4 regions of the Halovibrio sp. HP20-59 genome follow, and region 1 is predicted to be linked to each of the others. Evidence: predicted binding sites of a transcription regulator. Region 1 holds the regulator's gene; each other region holds the start of a gene.
What was found. The regulator sigma-54, encoded in region 1, starts transcription at its own class of promoters, with help from an activator protein. The targets are predictions, from matches to a motif close to TGGCACNNNNNTTGCTNT.

Region 1 (4,213 bases):
GGGGTGGAGAGCTCGCGAATTTTGGCGGTGATAAGTTCGAGTAACTCACGCTGACTGCCTGCTTTGCGCAACTGCTGGCGCGTACCACCATCATTCATGATGGTGGCTACCTGGCCTAGCAGGGAGAGGTGGGTGTCATCGGCTTCTTCCGGCACCAGTAGAACAAATACCAAGTCAACCGGGTCGCCGTCGATGGCGTCAAAATCAACCGCTTCTGAGAGTTTTAAAAACCCAGCGATCGGAGCAGTGCAATGGGGGCTACGCGCGTGGGGAATAGCCACACCGTTACCGATGCCGGTACTGCCCAGACGCTCACGGCCGATTAATCGGCTAAACACTTCTTGGCTGTCTAGACTGGGAATATTTTGGGCAATAAAGGTGCTGTAAAACTCCAGCACCCTTTTTTTGCTGCCTCCGGGAACGTCAAATAGCACCCGTTCCGGGGGGAGTATGGTTTCCAGCGTCATTGATTTAACGCACACCCGCGCCTTGGGCGCGCGCTTGTGCTTTTTCCTTATGTTTGACGAGTTGACGGTCTATTTTGTCCGCCAGGGCGTCGATAGCGGCGTACATATCACTGTCTAGGGCCTCCGCGTGTAAATCAGCACCTGCGGCGTGCAGCGTACACGCGGCCTGCTGGCGCTCTTTCTCAACTGATAGGGTGACTTGCACCGTGGTTATATTGTCGTAATGGCGCTCTACACGTTCTAGCTTTTCGTTAACATAGTCACGCAAGGCGTCAGTCAGTTCTACGTGATGACCAGTGATATTGACTTGCATTGACGTACTCCTTTCTATCGGACTGTTCTTCGATTGTAACCCTTTTTGCCATGTTGCAAAGCCCCTTGTCGAGAGTTTCCTGAAACGGTGGCAGGGCCTAGCGCAAGCGACGCCGCTCGCTGGATGAGGGAATGCCCATGGCTTCGCGATATTTGGCCACGGTACGACGCGCTACCTGAATCCCCCCTTCGCCTAATAGCGTCACTAAACGGCTGTCGGAAAGCGGTTTGCCGGGTGATTCTTCATGAATCAGTTTCTTGAGCCGCGCACGAATGGCCGTGCTGGAGTGGCTGTCGCCGTCTTGGCCGCTCACTTGGCTTGAAAAAAAGTATTTGAGCTCGAACACGCCCCGGGGGGTATGGATATATTTTTGTGTCGTTACCCGCGAAATAGTCGATTCGTGCATCTCCACGGCCTCGGCAATATCGGCCAATATCAGCGGCTTCATGGCTTCTTCGCCGCGCTCCAAGAAGCCAATTTGGCGGGTGACGATTTCTCGACCGACGCGCAGCAGGGTGTCGTTGCGGCTAGAGAGGCTTTTAATTAACCAGCGCGCTTCCTGCAAGTGCTCTTTGAGAAACTGATTATCCTGGCTTTTATCCGCCCGCTTTATCAAGCTGGCGTAGTCAGGCTGAATGCGCAGCCGCGGCAGGGCTTCAGGGTTAAGTTCTAAATGCCAGCCCTCGTGGTCGTGGCGTACTACAAGGTCGGGGGTTACATAGCTATCATCGGTGTCGCCATAGGCACTGCCAGGGCGTGGATCAAGGCCGCGAATCAATTGGATAACTTCGTTTAGCTGTACGTCGTCGAGTCCCAGCCGCCGTTTTAGCAAGCGCATGTCATCCTTGCCTAGCGCCTCAAGAAATTGGCGTACGAGTCGGCGTGCGGGCACCAGCAGCGGGGTGTTATCGGGAAGGGCGGCGAGTTGCAGCATTAAACATTCGCGCAGGTCCCGGGCAAAAATGCCGGTGGGCTCGAACTGCTGTAGTTTGAGCAGGATGGTTTCGACTTCGCGCTGGCTAAGTCCCTCCACCCCTTGAGCGCGGAGTCCTTCACGAATATCGTTAATGGGCTGGGTTAAATAGCCGTTGGCGTCTAGCGCGTCGATGAGGCTTTCGGCAACGAGCTGCTCACGGTCGCTGAAATCGGTCATGGCCAGCTGCCATAAAAGGTGACCGTGCAGGCTTTGCCCAGCGGCCTGGCGCTCAAAATCGGGACCTTCACTGCTGCCACTGCTACCCGTATTGCCTAGGTCTTGATAAGTATCTGACCAATCGCTATCGACGGATAGCTCAGTGGGAATAGTGTCTGACCACTCTTCCTCTTTAGGCTCGCTGGCAGCCTCTTCTTCGCTGAATTCGTCCTCTTGCTCCAGCATCGGGTTGGCATCTAGGGCCTGCTGGATTTCTTGACGCAAATCCAGCGTCGATAGCTGCAACAGAGCGATTGCCTGCTGCAACTGAGGTGTCATGGTCAGCTGTGTGCCAATACGCAGTTGTAGAGAAGCTTTCATGACCATCTGAGAACCACTCGCTAATCGGAAAGGTTTACCCTAGTGCGAGTGGCTTGCAGGTGCAAGTGCAATAAGCATGCCATTGGTCGTAAAGTTGTTGCAGAGCGCTATTTACAGGAAGAAAAAATGCGCATAAGGATAAGCGTGAGCTTATAGGCGGAAGTCGGCGCCTAAATAAACATCTCTTACTTTTTGGTTGTTGAGGATCGACGCCGGTGGCCCGCTGGCAATGATTTGACCATCACCGACAATATAGGCGATGTCGCAAATATCCAGGGTTTCGCGCACATTGTGATCGGTAATCAGCACGCCGATATGGCGTTGCTTAAGGGCGCGAATGATGGTTTTAATTTCGCCCACCGAAATGGGGTCAACGCCGGCAAAGGGTTCGTCGAGCAAGATGAAGGCAGGCTCAGTGGCAAGCGAGCGGGCAATTTCGACCCGCCTGCGCTCGCCGCCGGAAAGGCTCATGCCGAGGTTGTCACGAATATGGCTGATGTGGAAGTCTTCAAGCAGCGCCTCCAAGCGCTGTTCGCGGTCGCTGCGGCTAAGGGCTTTGCGGGTTTCGAGAATCGCCATAATATTGTCAGCAACCGACAATTTACGGAAAATAGACGCCTCTTGAGGTAGATAGCCAATCCCGGCCGCTGCGCGCCTGTGCATCGGGGCGTGGGTTAGATCCGTCGCGTCAATCCCTACCTTGCCTGCATCGGCTTTTACTAGCCCGACAATCATATAGAACGAGGTGGTTTTCCCTGCACCGTTGGGGCCGAGTAAGCCGACAATGCTGCCTTGGGCAATTTCCAGGTTAATATCTTTTACCACCCGGCGGCGCTTGTAGCTTTTGGCCAGGTGGTGAGCATAGAGGGTTTTGATCGGCGCAGTTTCAGTTGTTTCAGCAGTTGCCACAAGTTGACTCCCTATTCTTCCGGCTGGAGGGTCATGCGAATGCGCTGGGGCTCGCTGCCTTCAACGTTTGAGCGGGCTTGAATCACTTCACGGTCAATAAAGTATTCGAGCCGTCCTCCTTTAAACGTGTCTTGCCTTTGGATCAGTTCGGCTTGATCAATCAGCTCTACCCGGCGCTCGGCGACGTGATAAATAATCCGTCGTGCCCAGCCTTCGGTAGGGCCGTCCTGGTCTTGCGCTTGATGGCGTAAGTAGGCACGTTCACCGGTGGCGGTTGCTGTCGAGAGTTCGCCCGCGTCATTGCGTTGGATTTCGACCCGCTCGCCGCGCAGCCGCATTTCGCCCTGGCGCACTTCCACATTCCCGGTGTAGACGGCGGTGCCGGCACGCTGATCAAGATCTAAGCGGTCGGCTTCAACTTCCACAGGTGCTTGTTGCGGGGAAGAATTGGTTTGGGCTGCCGCGGTTAGCGGTGCCGTAAACGCAAAAAGAGCAGTGTAGACGAGGGCGTTGAAAATAAGCGCTTTCATGGCGGTTCCTATTAGCGTTGCGTGGCCGGGGGATGGATGCCGCGGACATTGTCAGTGAGCCGCACCTGGCTATCGTCAAGCCACACATCCATACGTGACGCAGTCATTTGCTGGGGAGGTTGCTGCAGCATTACCGGTGTTTGGCTCCAGGCATGCCGCTGTAGCCCATCATAGTGCAATTCTTGCGTATCCAGTTGCCAGCCTTCGTTCGGGGCGATAAGCCGTGCTGAGCCCGTTAAAACAAGCACCTGAGTCGCGGTGTTGAGCGTTCCTTCATCGGCGTTGGCCAGCCATTGGCGGCTGTCGCTGTCGAACAATACCGCTCTGGGCTCTTCAGCCCAGGTTTCGCTGAGTTGCGGGGTATGAATCAGGCGCGGCGTTTTTAGCGACTGCATGATATTACCAGCGTCATCAAATAGCGTTAGTTCAGCGTTTTCCAGCACATGCCCTGGCTCTTGGGCCTGCGCTTCGGGGTCGATGG
Region 2 (4,213 bases), on a different contig from region 1:
TGAGCGCGGATTCGAAGGCGCGTCGGTTGAGCAGGTCAGTAAGGTTGTCGTGGCTGACCTGATAACTCAGCTGTTCGGCAAGGTGGCGGGTAAGGCTGATATCTTGAAAGACTACCACTGCTCCCAGGGTGATGCCGGCGCGTGAGCGTATCGGTGAGGCGCTATGCTGGATGGGGGTGTGCGAGTGATCGCGCTTGACCAGTAGACAGTGTTCGGTGGAGTGCACTGGTGTCAGCTGGGTGAGCACTTGCCGGGCAGGGTTGCTTAGCGGTTCGCTGCTGAACTCGTCAATCAACCGATAAACCCGATGGATCGGTTTGTCGACCGCTTCTTTAAGTGTCCAGCCCGTTAAGCGCTGTGCTTCGCTGTTAATAAAGGTCACGTTGCCACTCGCATCGCAGGTAATCACACCATCGCCGATAGAGGCAAGCGTCGTTCTGGCAAGGTCACGCTCACGGTTCAATTGTTCCTGCAGCTGTTTGCGTTCGGTAATATCTCGCACCATGCCCGAACACTCAGAAACGGACCCACTGGCCCCCTCGCTGACCTGTACTTCCAGGTAGCGCACGCCTTGGTCAGCGCTGCGTCGTTTAATCTCGTGACGCGCACCAGGAGTGAGATGATGATTGGGCAGCAGCCGCGATATGGGTTGACCGATAAGCTGAGCGGCGTCCACTTCGAATAGCTGCTCCGCACCGGGGTTAAGACTCGTTAAGGTACCGTCTGCCTGCCAGGTAATCACGCCATCGCGGAGGTTGCGTAACATCACACGGGTGTGTCCAACGGCACGTTCAAGGGCTTCGGTTACGCGGTTATAGCTCGCTGCTATTTCGCCCACTTCGGTAAACGGGTCAGCCTCGATTCGCTGGCGCATATCGCCCTGTTGTTCATGTTGGCGCATATGTTCAAGCAGCTCGTTTAGCTCATTGTTAGCGCCGTGTTCGGCTAAGTTGAGCCCCATCTTTTCTGCCTCAGGTGAGACGCGTATAGGCAGGAAGCGCCGAGTGATGCGAAATAGCAGCCAGGCGCTGCCAAAGCTCCAGACACCGCACACCACAACGCCGATCAGCTGAATACCAAACTGAGCGGACCGAGACAAGCCGCTATCCAATAGTGTCAGGTCGGCCACCCAGGGCAGTGCTAGCGTGCCCCATACGCCAGCGACGAGGTGCGAGGGTATGGCACTGACCGCATCATCAATATGCTTACTTAGCAGCCATTCGCTGGTTAGCACCATCAGTACGCCGCTAACCGCACCCAATCCAAACGCTGCCGATAAGGAGATGACATGAGCGCCGGCGGTGACGGCGACCAAGCCCGCGATGGCGCCATTAATCGCATACATTACGTCTGCGTAGCGCCGCGTACGCAGCCCCATTAGCATTCCCGAAAGAATCCCGCCGACGGCGCCCATCACCGTATTAGCAATTATGCTGGGTATTTGCGTGGTCACGGCCAGAGTGCTGCCGCCATTAAAGCCAAACCAGCCCAGAATCATAAACAGCGCGCCAAGCATGGCCAGGGGGAGGTTGCCTGAGGGGAAGGCAGTGGGCGGCTTGCCATGGATGAAGCGCCCGCTACGTGGTCCAATACAGAGTACGGCGGCCAGGGCGACCCAACCGCCCACGCTATGCACCACCGTCGAGCCCGCAAAGTCGACAAACCCAAGCGCCCCTAGCCAGCCTTGCGTGCCATCCAAAAGCCCGCCCCATGCCCAATGGCCAAATACTGGATAGATCAGCAAGGCTATCCAGAGGGCCGTCCAGGTATAGGCTAAAAAGGGCATGCGCTCTGCTACCGCCCCCGACACAATGGTAGCGGCGGTGGCACAGAACATTGCTTGGAAAATAAACAGGGTGATTACCCAGCTACTGGAAGCTTCTAACTGCCAACCAAATAGCGTTGTGCCGATGAAGCCGAGGTGGGAGTCGCCAAACATGATGCCAAAACCGACTAGCCAAAAAATACTGACGGCGATAGCAAAGTCCGCTACGTTTTTCATAGCGACATTGATGGCGTTTTTGGTACGCGTTGTACCCGCCTCCAGGCAGAGAAAACCTGCCTGCATAATGAATACCAGCGCGGCTGCCCATAACACCCACAGCGTGTCGAGCAATGAATTATCCAAAACTTGCGTGGCCTGCATGGGGTTTCCTTAGCGGTTTTGGTGCATTAAATGCTTCTTTATGGTGCTAAATGAGCGGTAAGGTGACTAATGTTCTACCAAGCGCTATGCATAAATAGCACATTGCTAATGTTCCCTAATGAAAACTAAGCAATTGTTATGCCGACTGCAGTGTTGTCACCCCTTTTTAGTATTTCAGCGACATTAATGACTGATTTTTAATTTAAAAAGAGTGTTTTCTACTCTATATAAGCGGCTTTATTGGTGATATTTTTCAATTAGTTAATGTTATTAGTTTGCTGCCAGTAAGCGTTTTACATACGAAAAGAGGGGTGCATCAAAATGGCGCGTCAAATAGTCGTTCTGGGAGCGGGCATGGTGGGTGTCAGTATCGCCTGGCATCTGCGCCAGCGTGGGCACGACGTTACCCTGGTGGATCGCCTTCAGCCGGGTCGCGAAACCTCGTTCGGTAACGCGGGGATTATTCAGCGTGAGGCCGTCAAGCCTTACCCTTTCCCCCGCGATGTCAAAACGCTGTTAAGTGTCTTGCCCAATCGCCGAGTGGACATTCGCTACCGGACGGGAGGCATGCTGAAGGCTGCTTCTCCACTGTTACGTTATTGGATGAACTCCGCGCCTAAGGCCTACCAGAAAATCGTGCCGGAATACGCCTCGCTGATTCAGCTATCACTCAAAACACATGAACCCATGATTGAGGCCGCTGGGGCAGGCCACTTGGTTCGTCGGCAGGGGTGGCTTGAGCTTTACCGCACCCCGGAAAAGTTGGCCGCGCGGCTAACCGAGGCTGAAGAGGCGCGGCATCTTTATGGCGTGCAGTTTCAACAGCTGGACCGTGCCGCCTTGGAGGAAAAGGAGCCCGCGCTCAGCGATAGCATTATCGGCGCGATTCATTGGCTTGACCCCTGGACGGTTGCTGATCCAGGCGGGTTGGTCGCGGCCTATGCCCAAGCGTTTAGCAATGATGGCGGGCGTATTTTGCAATCGGATATCCAGTCGGTTCAGCAAATGGGTGACCGTTGGCAGGTCAATGCCGCTGCTGAAGCGTTAGAAGTAGATGACGTCGTCGTGGCGCTAGGGCCCTGGGCGGGAAGCTGGTTAAAAGAGCTGGGCTATCACTTTCCTACCTTTGTAAAACGTGGCTACCACATGCACTACGCGCCTAAAGCGCCGGCCAAGCTAAATTTCTGGATCATGGACGCTGAAGTGGGCTATTTGCTGGCGCCTATGAATGCGGGCGTTCGTTTAACCACCGGGGCCGAACTAGATCGCCTGGATGCCCCGGCCGACGTGCATCAGCTAGCCGCGGCAGAGAAAGTCGCGCGCAGTGTGTTTCCTTTAGGCGAGCGTCGTGATGAAGCCCCCTGGAAGGGTGCGAGACCCTGCCTGCCTGACATGAAGCCGGTGATAGGGCCAGCGCCGCGCCATCCTGGCTTATGGCTGGCCTTTGGGCATGGCCATCAGGGGTTCACCCTAGGGCCTGCGACAGGGCAACTGTTGGCGGATATGATGGAAGGACAGCCGACTGCTATTGATATGGTGCCGTTTCGCGCTGACCGGTTCTAATCGCTATTAATGATCGGACGGGTTAAGCCGATAGTACTAGACGTTGGCATCAGTAATAGCGCCTTTTCTTTGCACGTGGCTTATTGCTTTGCTAACTTATTACTAAACTTGCACACCATGAGGTGGAAATATGGATGTAGGCATTAGCAGTGCAGTGAGCGCATCGCTTTACATGAACCAGGCGCAAACCGCCGAACAGGCGCAAATGCAGGTGTTTAAAGACGCCTTGGAAACGCAATCTGAGCAAGTCACCGAAGTCATGGCGTCTGCAGACTCCGGCGCACAGCCTGATTTAGCTAAAGAAGGCAGTGTGGGTACTCAAATCAATACCTTCGCTTAACCTTTGAAAGTTTAAGCATGTGAGAATTAACCTCGTGAAAGTAATAAAAAACGCTGGCCATCGGTCAGCGTTTTTTTTGATTATTATTGAGCCACTTTGGCTAATATCTCACTAACATCAATGTCCCCAAGGTCTTGATGCTTGAAGCCACCCGCGACAAAACA
Region 3 (4,213 bases), on a different contig from region 1:
GGTAAAGTCGTCCTTGCCCGCGGCTTTCTGATCGGCACAGAAACAGCAGTGGTCGGTGGCGGTGGTCTGGAGGTTGCCGGACTGAAGGCCGTGCCAGAGCGCTTCCTGGTGGCCTTTGGGCCGGAAGGGCGGGCTCATCACGTGGGCGGCGGCACGCCCCCAGTCGGTATCCTGGTAGACGCTGTCGTCGATCAGCAGGTGACCGGCCAGGCATTCGCCGTAAACCGGATGACCCTGCTGGCGGGCGTAGGCGATCTCATCCACCGCGTCCTTGGTCGATACGTGAACCAGATAGATTGGCGCGCCCAGCGTGCTGGCAATGCGGATCGCCCGGCTGGCGGCTTCGCCTTCCACCTGGGGCGGACGCGAAAGCGGGTGGGCTTCCGGCCCGGTGAGGCCCTGGGCGAGCAGCTTCTGCTGCATGTGATAGACCAGCTCGCCGTTTTCAGCGTGAACCGTGGGAATCGCCCCCAGCTCCAGGCAGCGCGAGAAGCTTTCCACCAGAATATCGTCGGTGGCCATGATCGCACCCTTGTAGGCCATGAAATGCTTGAAGCTATTTACGCCGTGTTCGTGTACCAGGGTGCCCATTTCTTCCCGCACGCTATCGTCCCACCAGGTGATCGCGACGTGGAAGGCAAAGTCGGTGGCGGCTTTTTCCGCCCAGCCCTGCCAGGTCTCGAAGGCTTCCAATAGCGACTGGCCTGGCTGGGGGATCACGAAGTCGATGATTGAGGTGGTGCCGCCCGCCAGGGCCGCGGCGGTGCCGGTGTAGAAATCTTCGCTGGCCACAGTGCCCATGAAAGGCAGCTGCATGTGGGTATGCGGGTCAATGCCGCCGGGCATTACCAGCTGGTCGCTGGCATCGACAATTTCGCACCCATCCGGGGCCTCTAGGTCGGTGCCAATCGCTTGAATTTTACCGTCCACACACAGCACATCGGCGCGGTAGGTGTCGGCGTGGGTGACGACGGTGCCGCCCTTGATCAATACGCTCATGGTTCGCTCCTGTTATTTTTAACCAGCAAGATCATTCGCCTTCGGTCAGGCGGGTATAGGTCTCCGGGCGGCGGTCGCGGAAGAACTGCCAGTTGTTGCGCACCTCGCGCACCATGTCCAAATCGATCTCGTGAACCAGCAGCTCGTCGTCGGTTTCGCTGGCCTGGGCTTCGATCTTGCCGCGCGGGTTGACGATGTAGCTGGAGCCGTAAAAGTCGCCGATATTCCAGGGCGCTTCGGTGCCGACCCGGTTGATGGCGGCGATAAAGCAGCCGTTGGCGGCCGCGGAGGCGGGTTGCTCAAGCTCCCACAGGTACTGGGAAAGCCCGGCGACGGTGGCAGAGGGATTGAAGATCACCTCGGCCCCGTTGAGCGCGAGTGCCCGCCAGCCTTCGGGGAAGTGACGGTCATAGCAGATATACACGCCGATCTTGCCGTAGGCGGTGTCGAACACCGGCCAGTTGGATTTACCCGGCTTGAAGAAGAATTTTTCCCAGAACCCGGCTACCTGCGGAATATGGGTTTTGTGGTACTTGCCCAGGTAGCTGCCGTCGGCGTCGAACACGGCCGCGGTGTTGTAGTAAACGCCGGTTTCGGTCTCCTCATACACGGGGACGATAATGACCATGCGGTGCTCGGCGGCGAGTTTTTGCATCATCTGGCAGGTAGGGCCTTCCGGCACCCGCTCGGCGGCGGCGTACCATTTGCCGTCCTGGCTTGGGCAAAAGTAAGGCTGGTTAAACACTTCCTGAAAACAGAGTACCTGTACGCCCTGGTCAGCCGCTTGCTGAATCATCGGCAGATGGGCTTCGTTCATGGTATCTCGGATCGCCGCTGGTTCCAGGTCGGTGCTGGTTTTTAGCCCCATTTGAATCAGGCCGATTTTCATTTTCTGCATGAAAGTCCCTCCCTATGGTCATTGGTGTATATGCATTTTTGTAAAGCGTGACGTATGAATTTTATAAAGCTGACAAAAGAGACAGCTTTTACCAAAAGTATCGCTGGGTGGGTGGTTTTAGCAAGTTTTAAGAAGGGGTTTTTACGATTGACTTTAACTCTTTGAGTTTGTTTGCTTTTATTCGTGATTTAATTTTTATTCACTGTTTTGGTGAGTTAGTGCACTGTTTTGGATATTCTAATTAAATATTTAAAATCAATAGTTTGTTAATTTTTTAATGCTTATTTTTGGATGAATGTTGTTTTAAATTGGTGCAAATATTTTTTCTGGTCTAGCTTTATTCAATTGATTCGGGTTTGGGTTAAGTCAATTTAAAGAATGCAGGCTAATAATAATATTGTTGTCGAGGAAGGCAGCTTTTTAATCAATGAGTTAATCGGTGTGCTTTTAGGGTTAGGCATGCTTATTGCTTGGCTTCTAAAAGCGATGGTTGCTAACAGCCATGATTTCTAAGCGATTTGATTTAAGCACTCCCTAGACCGTGGGGGAAAACGCAATGCGGAGGAGAGACAAAATGACCGAAACAACTTCTCAAATGGTGAACCGAGGTGGGTTAATAGAGCTCGATAAAGGCGACGATGTTCGCAATAGTGCGCGCTTTAACCAGGATATTGCACCTACTCAGGCCAGCGAGCGTACCTGGAGTAAATGGAACATCGCGGCGTTATGGGTAGGCATGTCAATTTGCGTACCCACTTATACCCTGGGTGGGGTGCTGACCGCCTACTTTGGGTTGAGCGTGGGGGAAGCGCTGTTTGCTATTCTTTTAGCCAACGTGATCGTGCTGATCCCGCTCACTCTCAACGCCTTTCCGGGTACTAAATTTGGTATCCCCTTTCCAGTGGTGTTGCGCTCGTCCTTCGGCATTTTAGGTTCCAACGTGCCCTGTCTGGTGCGCGCGTTGGTTGGCTGTGGCTGGTTTGGCATTCAAACCATGTTCGGTGGGCTGGCCATTCACCTGCTGCTTTCCGAGTTGATTCCCGCCTGGGCGGCCCTGGGGGGCGTTGGCGAAGTTATCGGCTTTTTTGTATTCGGCGCGATGAACCTTTACGTGGTGATTCGTGGCGCCGAATCAATCAAGTGGCTGGAAACCTTGGCAGCACCGCTGCTGTTAGCCGTCGGCGTTGGTTTGATGGTGTGGGCATGGCCGCATATGTCGATGACCGAACTATTGGCACAGCCGCCATCGCGCCCGGAAGGCGCTTCGGTGTATGGCTACTTTTTCGCAGGCTTAACCGCCATGGTGGGTTTTTGGGCCACCCTATCGCTGAATATTCCCGACTTCAGCCGCTTTGCCAAAAGCCAGAAGGACCAAATTGTTGGCCAGGTGCTTGGGCTGCCGCTAACGATGTTCTTCTTTGCGGCCCTCGGCGTGGTGTTAACCGCTGCCTCTGAGTCGCTGGTAGGGCAAACGATTGCTGATCCGGTCAATCTGATTGGTATGATCGATAGCCCGTTTTGGGTGGTACTGGCGATGCTATTAATTATTATCGCCACCTTGTCGACTAATACGGCGGCAAACATTGTTTCACCAACCAACGACTTCCAGAACATTGCGCCTAAGTTGATTAATCAGACCCGAGGCGTTCTTTTAACGGGCGCAGTGGGCGTGTTGCTGATGAGCTACGATCTGCTGCAAAAAGCGGGGATTATTCCGCCAGGGGTTTCCCTTGAGCAGATGTACTCCAACTGGCTGTTGGGCTATTCAAGCCTGCTGGGCCCGATCGCAGGCATTATGGCGGTCGATTACTTTCTGATTAAAAAGCAGCGTCTGGATGTGCCCAGCCTGTACATGGATAACCATGCTTATCCCGCCGTGAATATTGCCGGTTTCATCGCCTTTAGCGTACCCGTGGCGCTCACTCTGATTTCGCTGTTAACCGGCACCATGAACTGGTTCTACGACTACGGCTGGTTCACTGGTTCAGCGTTGGGGGCCATTGTTTACTATGTGGCAAGCCTGTTGTTGGCGACATCGCCACAGGTAGGGCCTGCGCCCATTATGGCCAGTGAGGTGGCAGAACAGCCTTAGGGTAGGCGAGGGCGGGCTCAAGCGGCGCTGATTTACTCAATCAGCGCTTTTAACAAAGCTTAAAAACGCATCGACTACCCGATTAGGGCGACGGTCATGGCGGGTAATGAGTACAAACGGAATGCGGTAGTGCTGCGTGGCAACATGCAGCGCTCGCATCTTGCCCGCCGCGACCCATTGCGCGGCGACATGGGCAGGTAAAAAGCCAATAAAGCGCCCAGTCA
Region 4 (4,213 bases), on a different contig from region 1:
ACGCGACCTTGGTGCTGCGCTGCGACATTATCGAGCCGGCCACCATGCAGGGCTACGATCGGGACCCGCGTTCCATTGCTAAGCGTGCAGAGGCTTACCTGCAGTCAACCGGTCTAGGCGACACAGCTTTCTTCGGCCCTGAGCCAGAGTTCTTTATCTTTGACGAAGTGCATTGGAAGTCTGACATTCAGGGCTCCATGTACAAAATCACCTCTGACGAAGGCGCTTGGGCTAGCGACAGTCAAGTTGAAGGCGGCAACCTGGGCCACCGCCCGCGTGTCAAAGGCGGCTACTTCCCGGTTCCCCCGGTGGATAGCTTCCACGACATCCGTGGCGCTATGTGTAACACCTTGGAAGCGATTGGTCAGACCGTGGAAGTTCACCACCACGAGGTTTCCAACGCGGGTCAGAACGAAATCGGCGTTAAATTTAATACGCTGGTGAAGAAAGCTGACGAAGTGCAGGAAATGAAGTACGTGATCCATAACGTGGCTCACGCCTACGGCAAAACCGCGACCTTCATGCCGAAGCCGCTGGTTGGCGATAACGGTTCGGGCATGCACGTTCACCAGTCGTTCTGGAAAGATGGCAACAACCAGTTCGCCGGTGACGAGTACGCTGGCCTGTCTGAAATGGCGCTTTATTACATTGGCGGCATCATCAAGCACGCTCGTGCGTTGAACGCCTTTACCAACGCTTCTACTAACTCGTACAAGCGCTTGGTGCCAGGTTTTGAAGCGCCGGTTATGCTGGCTTACAGCGCGCGTAACCGCTCCGCTTCTATCCGTATCCCTTACACCGCAAGCCCGAAAGGTAAGCGTGTCGAGGCGCGTTTCCCCGATCCGACCGCCAACCCGTACTTGGCATTCTCCGCCATGTTGATGGCCGGTATCGACGGCATCAAAAACAAGATCCATCCTGGCGATGCGATGGATAAAAACCTTTACGACCTACCGCCGGAAGAAGGTAAGTTGGTGCCGACCGTGGCGCACAGCCTGGACCAAGCGCTGGAAGCCCTCGACGCTGACCGTACGTTCTTGACCGAAGGTGGCGTGTTTACCGACGAAATGATCGACGCTTACATCGAACTCAAAATGGAAGACGTTGAGCGTATCCGCATGACGACTCACCCGATTGAGTTTGATATGTACTACAGCTGCTAATCAGCGCTATTGATAACGAATAGTGCTCAAACCCCGCTCCGGCGGGGTTTTTTATTATCAGGGGCGGTATGGTTAACAAAATAATGACCAGGGTGGCCGCGTTCGGTTTCGTGGTTAGCCTATTGGGCATCAGCGAGGCGACGTTTGGGCAAACGGTTTACCGCGTCATCGATGAGCATGGCAACGTCACTTTTACCGATAAGCCAGGCCAAGGGGGAGAGGCGCTAGAGTTAGCCCCATTGCCGGGCTTGCCGCTTGCACTAAGGACCACAACAGCCGATGTGCGCCCGCGTGGCAAACCGGGGCAGCCTTTTATGCCCTACGACCACTTTTCAATTGCCTTGCCCCAGCAAGGCGCACGTTTGGATAAGGCAATGACGTCAGTGGAAATCGCGATTGCCCCACCGCTGCGCGAGGACCACCAGGTGCGGCTGTTGGTGAATGGTAACGTTAGCCAGTCAGCGTTGCACAGCGATGTGTTCTGGCTAACGGGGCTGGCGGCGGGCCGTCACGAGCTTCAAGCTGAGTTATTGGATAGCAGTCAACGGCTGCAACACCGCTCCGCGCCAGTGATGGTTATAGTCCCTTAAAAAGGGACGCCTTAAAGCGGTTTCTCAAAAAACTCAATGCACTAAAATAGTGCATTAATCGGTCGGTTCGTTTCCGTTAGCGCCCTAAAAAGGATCAGCTTGCGCGATGGTTATGCGCGTAAGCCGTGCAAATCACCGCTAATGGCTAATTGGCGCGCTTCTTGCAGCTTCCGCATTGATCATCCACTTGTAGGTCTGTAACGGCGATGGAAGACGCGATTTATCAGGACACCACCATGCATCAGCGCTTACTTGAACATCTTACGACGGCTGTATTGCTGCTCGACGGTAAGCTACGCGTGCGTTGGATGAACCCAGCGGCCGAAGCGTTATTGGCGGTCAGCCTCAGCCGTGTGAAGGGCATTAGCTTAGATACGCTGCTCGGTGACGACAGTATTGATGAGGTGTTGGCGAAAGCGCGCGATGCGTTTCACCCTTACACCCAGCGGGAAGCGCGGATTACGCCGCTAATTAATAGTGAACCACTTACCGTTGACTACACGGTAACGCCGTTATCAGACGACGAGCTGCTCTTGGAAGTAGAGCCCCGCGATCGGTTAATGCAAATTTCCCGCGAAGAGGCGCTGACCACTCGTCAAGAGACCATCAAGGTACTGGCCCGCGGCCTTGCGCATGAAGTGAAAAACCCGCTCGGTGGTATTCGTGGCGCCGCGCAGCTGTTGGAACGGGATTTAGACGATCCGGCGTTGCGCGAATACACCTATATCATCGTCGAAGAGGTGGATCGATTGCGCGACCTGGTCGATTCCATGCTGGGCCCCAATTACATCGTCAAGCACGAACCGCTGAATATTCACAAAGTGCTTGAGCGGGTGAGAGCGTTGCTGATAGCCGAGCATCCCAGCGTGTTGATTAGCCGCGATTATGACCCTAGCCTGCCCGACCTTTCCGGTGATGAGTCGCAAATGATTCAGGCGGTGCTCAATGTGGCGCGCAACGCTGTGCAGGCGATGAACGATGCGCAAACGCCGGAGCCGACCCTGATATTGCGCACCCGCTCCCGTCGCCAGTTTACCCTGGGCGCCGAGCGCCACCGCTTAGTTAGCGAAGTCGCCGTCATCGATAATGGCCCTGGCGTTCCCGATACGCTTCAGGAAACGCTGTTTTACCCCATGGTGTCGGGGCGCTCTGAAGGCAGCGGCCTGGGGCTCTCTATTGCCCAGTCGATTTTGCAACAACATCAAGGATTGATCGAATGCGAATCACGTCCTGGACATACCGAATTTCGTTTATTGATTCCCATGATATTACTTTCACCGGAGAAGCGTCATGACTGAGGCTGCACGTAATGATGTTGCGCGGGTGGTCATTGTCGATGATGATCGGGCTATCCGCTGGGTGCTAGAGCGCGCGCTAGCACAGCCCGACCTAGACGTGGAATGTATTGAGCGTGCCGATACGGCGCTTGAGCGCTTGCTGGAAAGCCCCCCAGACGTGTTGGTCACCGACATCCGTATGCCCGGTATCGACGGTTTGGATTTAATGGCCCGCTTGCGCGAAGCGCACCCTGATCTGCCGGTCATTGTGATGACTGCGCACTCAGATCTGGACAGCGCGGTGGCCTCTTATCAGGGCGGCGCGTTTGAGTACCTGCCCAAACCGTTTGACGTTGACGAAGCCTTGGCACTGGTGCGCCGCGCCGTGGCGCATGCCCGCGAACGCCAGCGCCCGGTAACCGTGCCGGAAGGGTTAAACGCGGAAATTATCGGCGAAGCGCCAGCGATGCAGGAGGTGTTTCGCGCGATTGGCCGTCTCTCCCATTCGCATATCACAGTGTTGATCAACGGTGAATCGGGAACCGGTAAAGAGCGCGTTGCCTTGGCGCTTCACCAGCACAGCCCACGGGAAGGGAAGCCGTTTATCGCCTTAAACATGGCGGCGATTCCCCGCGATTTGATCGAATCGGAGCTGTTTGGCCATGAGAAGGGGGCCTTTACCGGCGCCTCTCAGCAGCGCCAAGGGCGTTTTGAGCAAGCCAACGGCGGTACGCTGTTTTTAGATGAAATAGGCGATATGCCGTCTGAAACGCAAACACGCTTGTTGCGTGTATTGGCCGACGGTGAATTCTACCGGGTGGGCGGTCATATGCCGATAAAAGTGGACGTGCGTATTATTGCCGCCACCCACCAAAATTTAGAAGAGTTGGTTGAAGACGGGCGTTTTAGGGAAGATTTGTTCCATCGTTTAAATGTTATCCGCATTCATCTGCCGAAGTTGGCCGAACGGCGCGAAGATATCCCACGGTTGACCCGGCACTTTTTAGCCGAGGCAGCGAAAGAGCTGTCTACCGATATCAAAGTACTCACCAGCGACGCGGAAGCCCACCTAACCCGCCTACCGTGGCCGGGTAACGTGCGCCAGTTAGAGAATATCTGCCGCTGGCTAACCGTGATGGCGTCAGGGCGGGAAATTCTGGTCGAAGATTTGCCGCCTGAGCTG

Region 2: the regulator sigma-54 is predicted to act here: its motif matches at 2,273-2,290, upstream of amt (ammonium transporter).
Region 3: the regulator sigma-54 is predicted to act here: its motif matches at 2,353-2,370, upstream of RZA33_RS04295 (NCS1 family nucleobase:cation symporter-1).
Region 4: the regulator sigma-54 is predicted to act here: its motif matches at 1,904-1,921, upstream of glnL (nitrogen regulation protein NR(II)).

What each region holds. Positions count from the first base shown of each region.
Region 1 covers NZ_JAWJUW020000005.1:118,124-122,336, forward strand. Annotated here, with positions in the region: gene RZA33_RS07735 (PTS sugar transporter subunit IIA) at 1-467, opposite strand, end outside; gene hpf (ribosome hibernation-promoting factor, HPF/YfiA family) at 472-780, opposite strand; gene RZA33_RS07745 (RNA polymerase factor sigma-54) at 878-2,299, opposite strand; gene lptB (LPS export ABC transporter ATP-binding protein) at 2,444-3,169, opposite strand; gene lptA (lipopolysaccharide transport periplasmic protein LptA) at 3,214-3,732, opposite strand; gene lptC (LPS export ABC transporter periplasmic protein LptC) at 3,744-4,213, opposite strand, start outside.
Region 2 covers NZ_JAWJUW020000002.1:204,293-208,505, forward strand. Annotated here, with positions in the region: gene amt (ammonium transporter) at 1-2,146, opposite strand, end outside; gene RZA33_RS03160 (FAD-dependent oxidoreductase) at 2,468-3,709, shown strand; gene RZA33_RS03165 (putative motility protein) at 3,840-4,049, shown strand.
Region 3 covers NZ_JAWJUW020000003.1:23,836-28,048, reverse strand. Annotated here, with positions in the region: gene hydA (dihydropyrimidinase) at 1-999, opposite strand, end outside; gene RZA33_RS04300 (nitrilase-related carbon-nitrogen hydrolase) at 1,031-1,897, opposite strand; gene RZA33_RS04295 (NCS1 family nucleobase:cation symporter-1) at 2,472-3,989, shown strand; gene RZA33_RS04290 (LysR family transcriptional regulator) at 4,026-4,213, opposite strand, start outside.
Region 4 covers NZ_JAWJUW020000014.1:18,502-22,714, forward strand. Annotated here, with positions in the region: gene glnA (glutamate--ammonia ligase) at 1-1,163, shown strand, start outside; gene RZA33_RS14785 (DUF4124 domain-containing protein) at 1,247-1,753, shown strand; gene glnL (nitrogen regulation protein NR(II)) at 1,990-3,051, shown strand; gene ntrC (nitrogen regulation protein NR(I)) at 3,044-4,213, shown strand, end outside.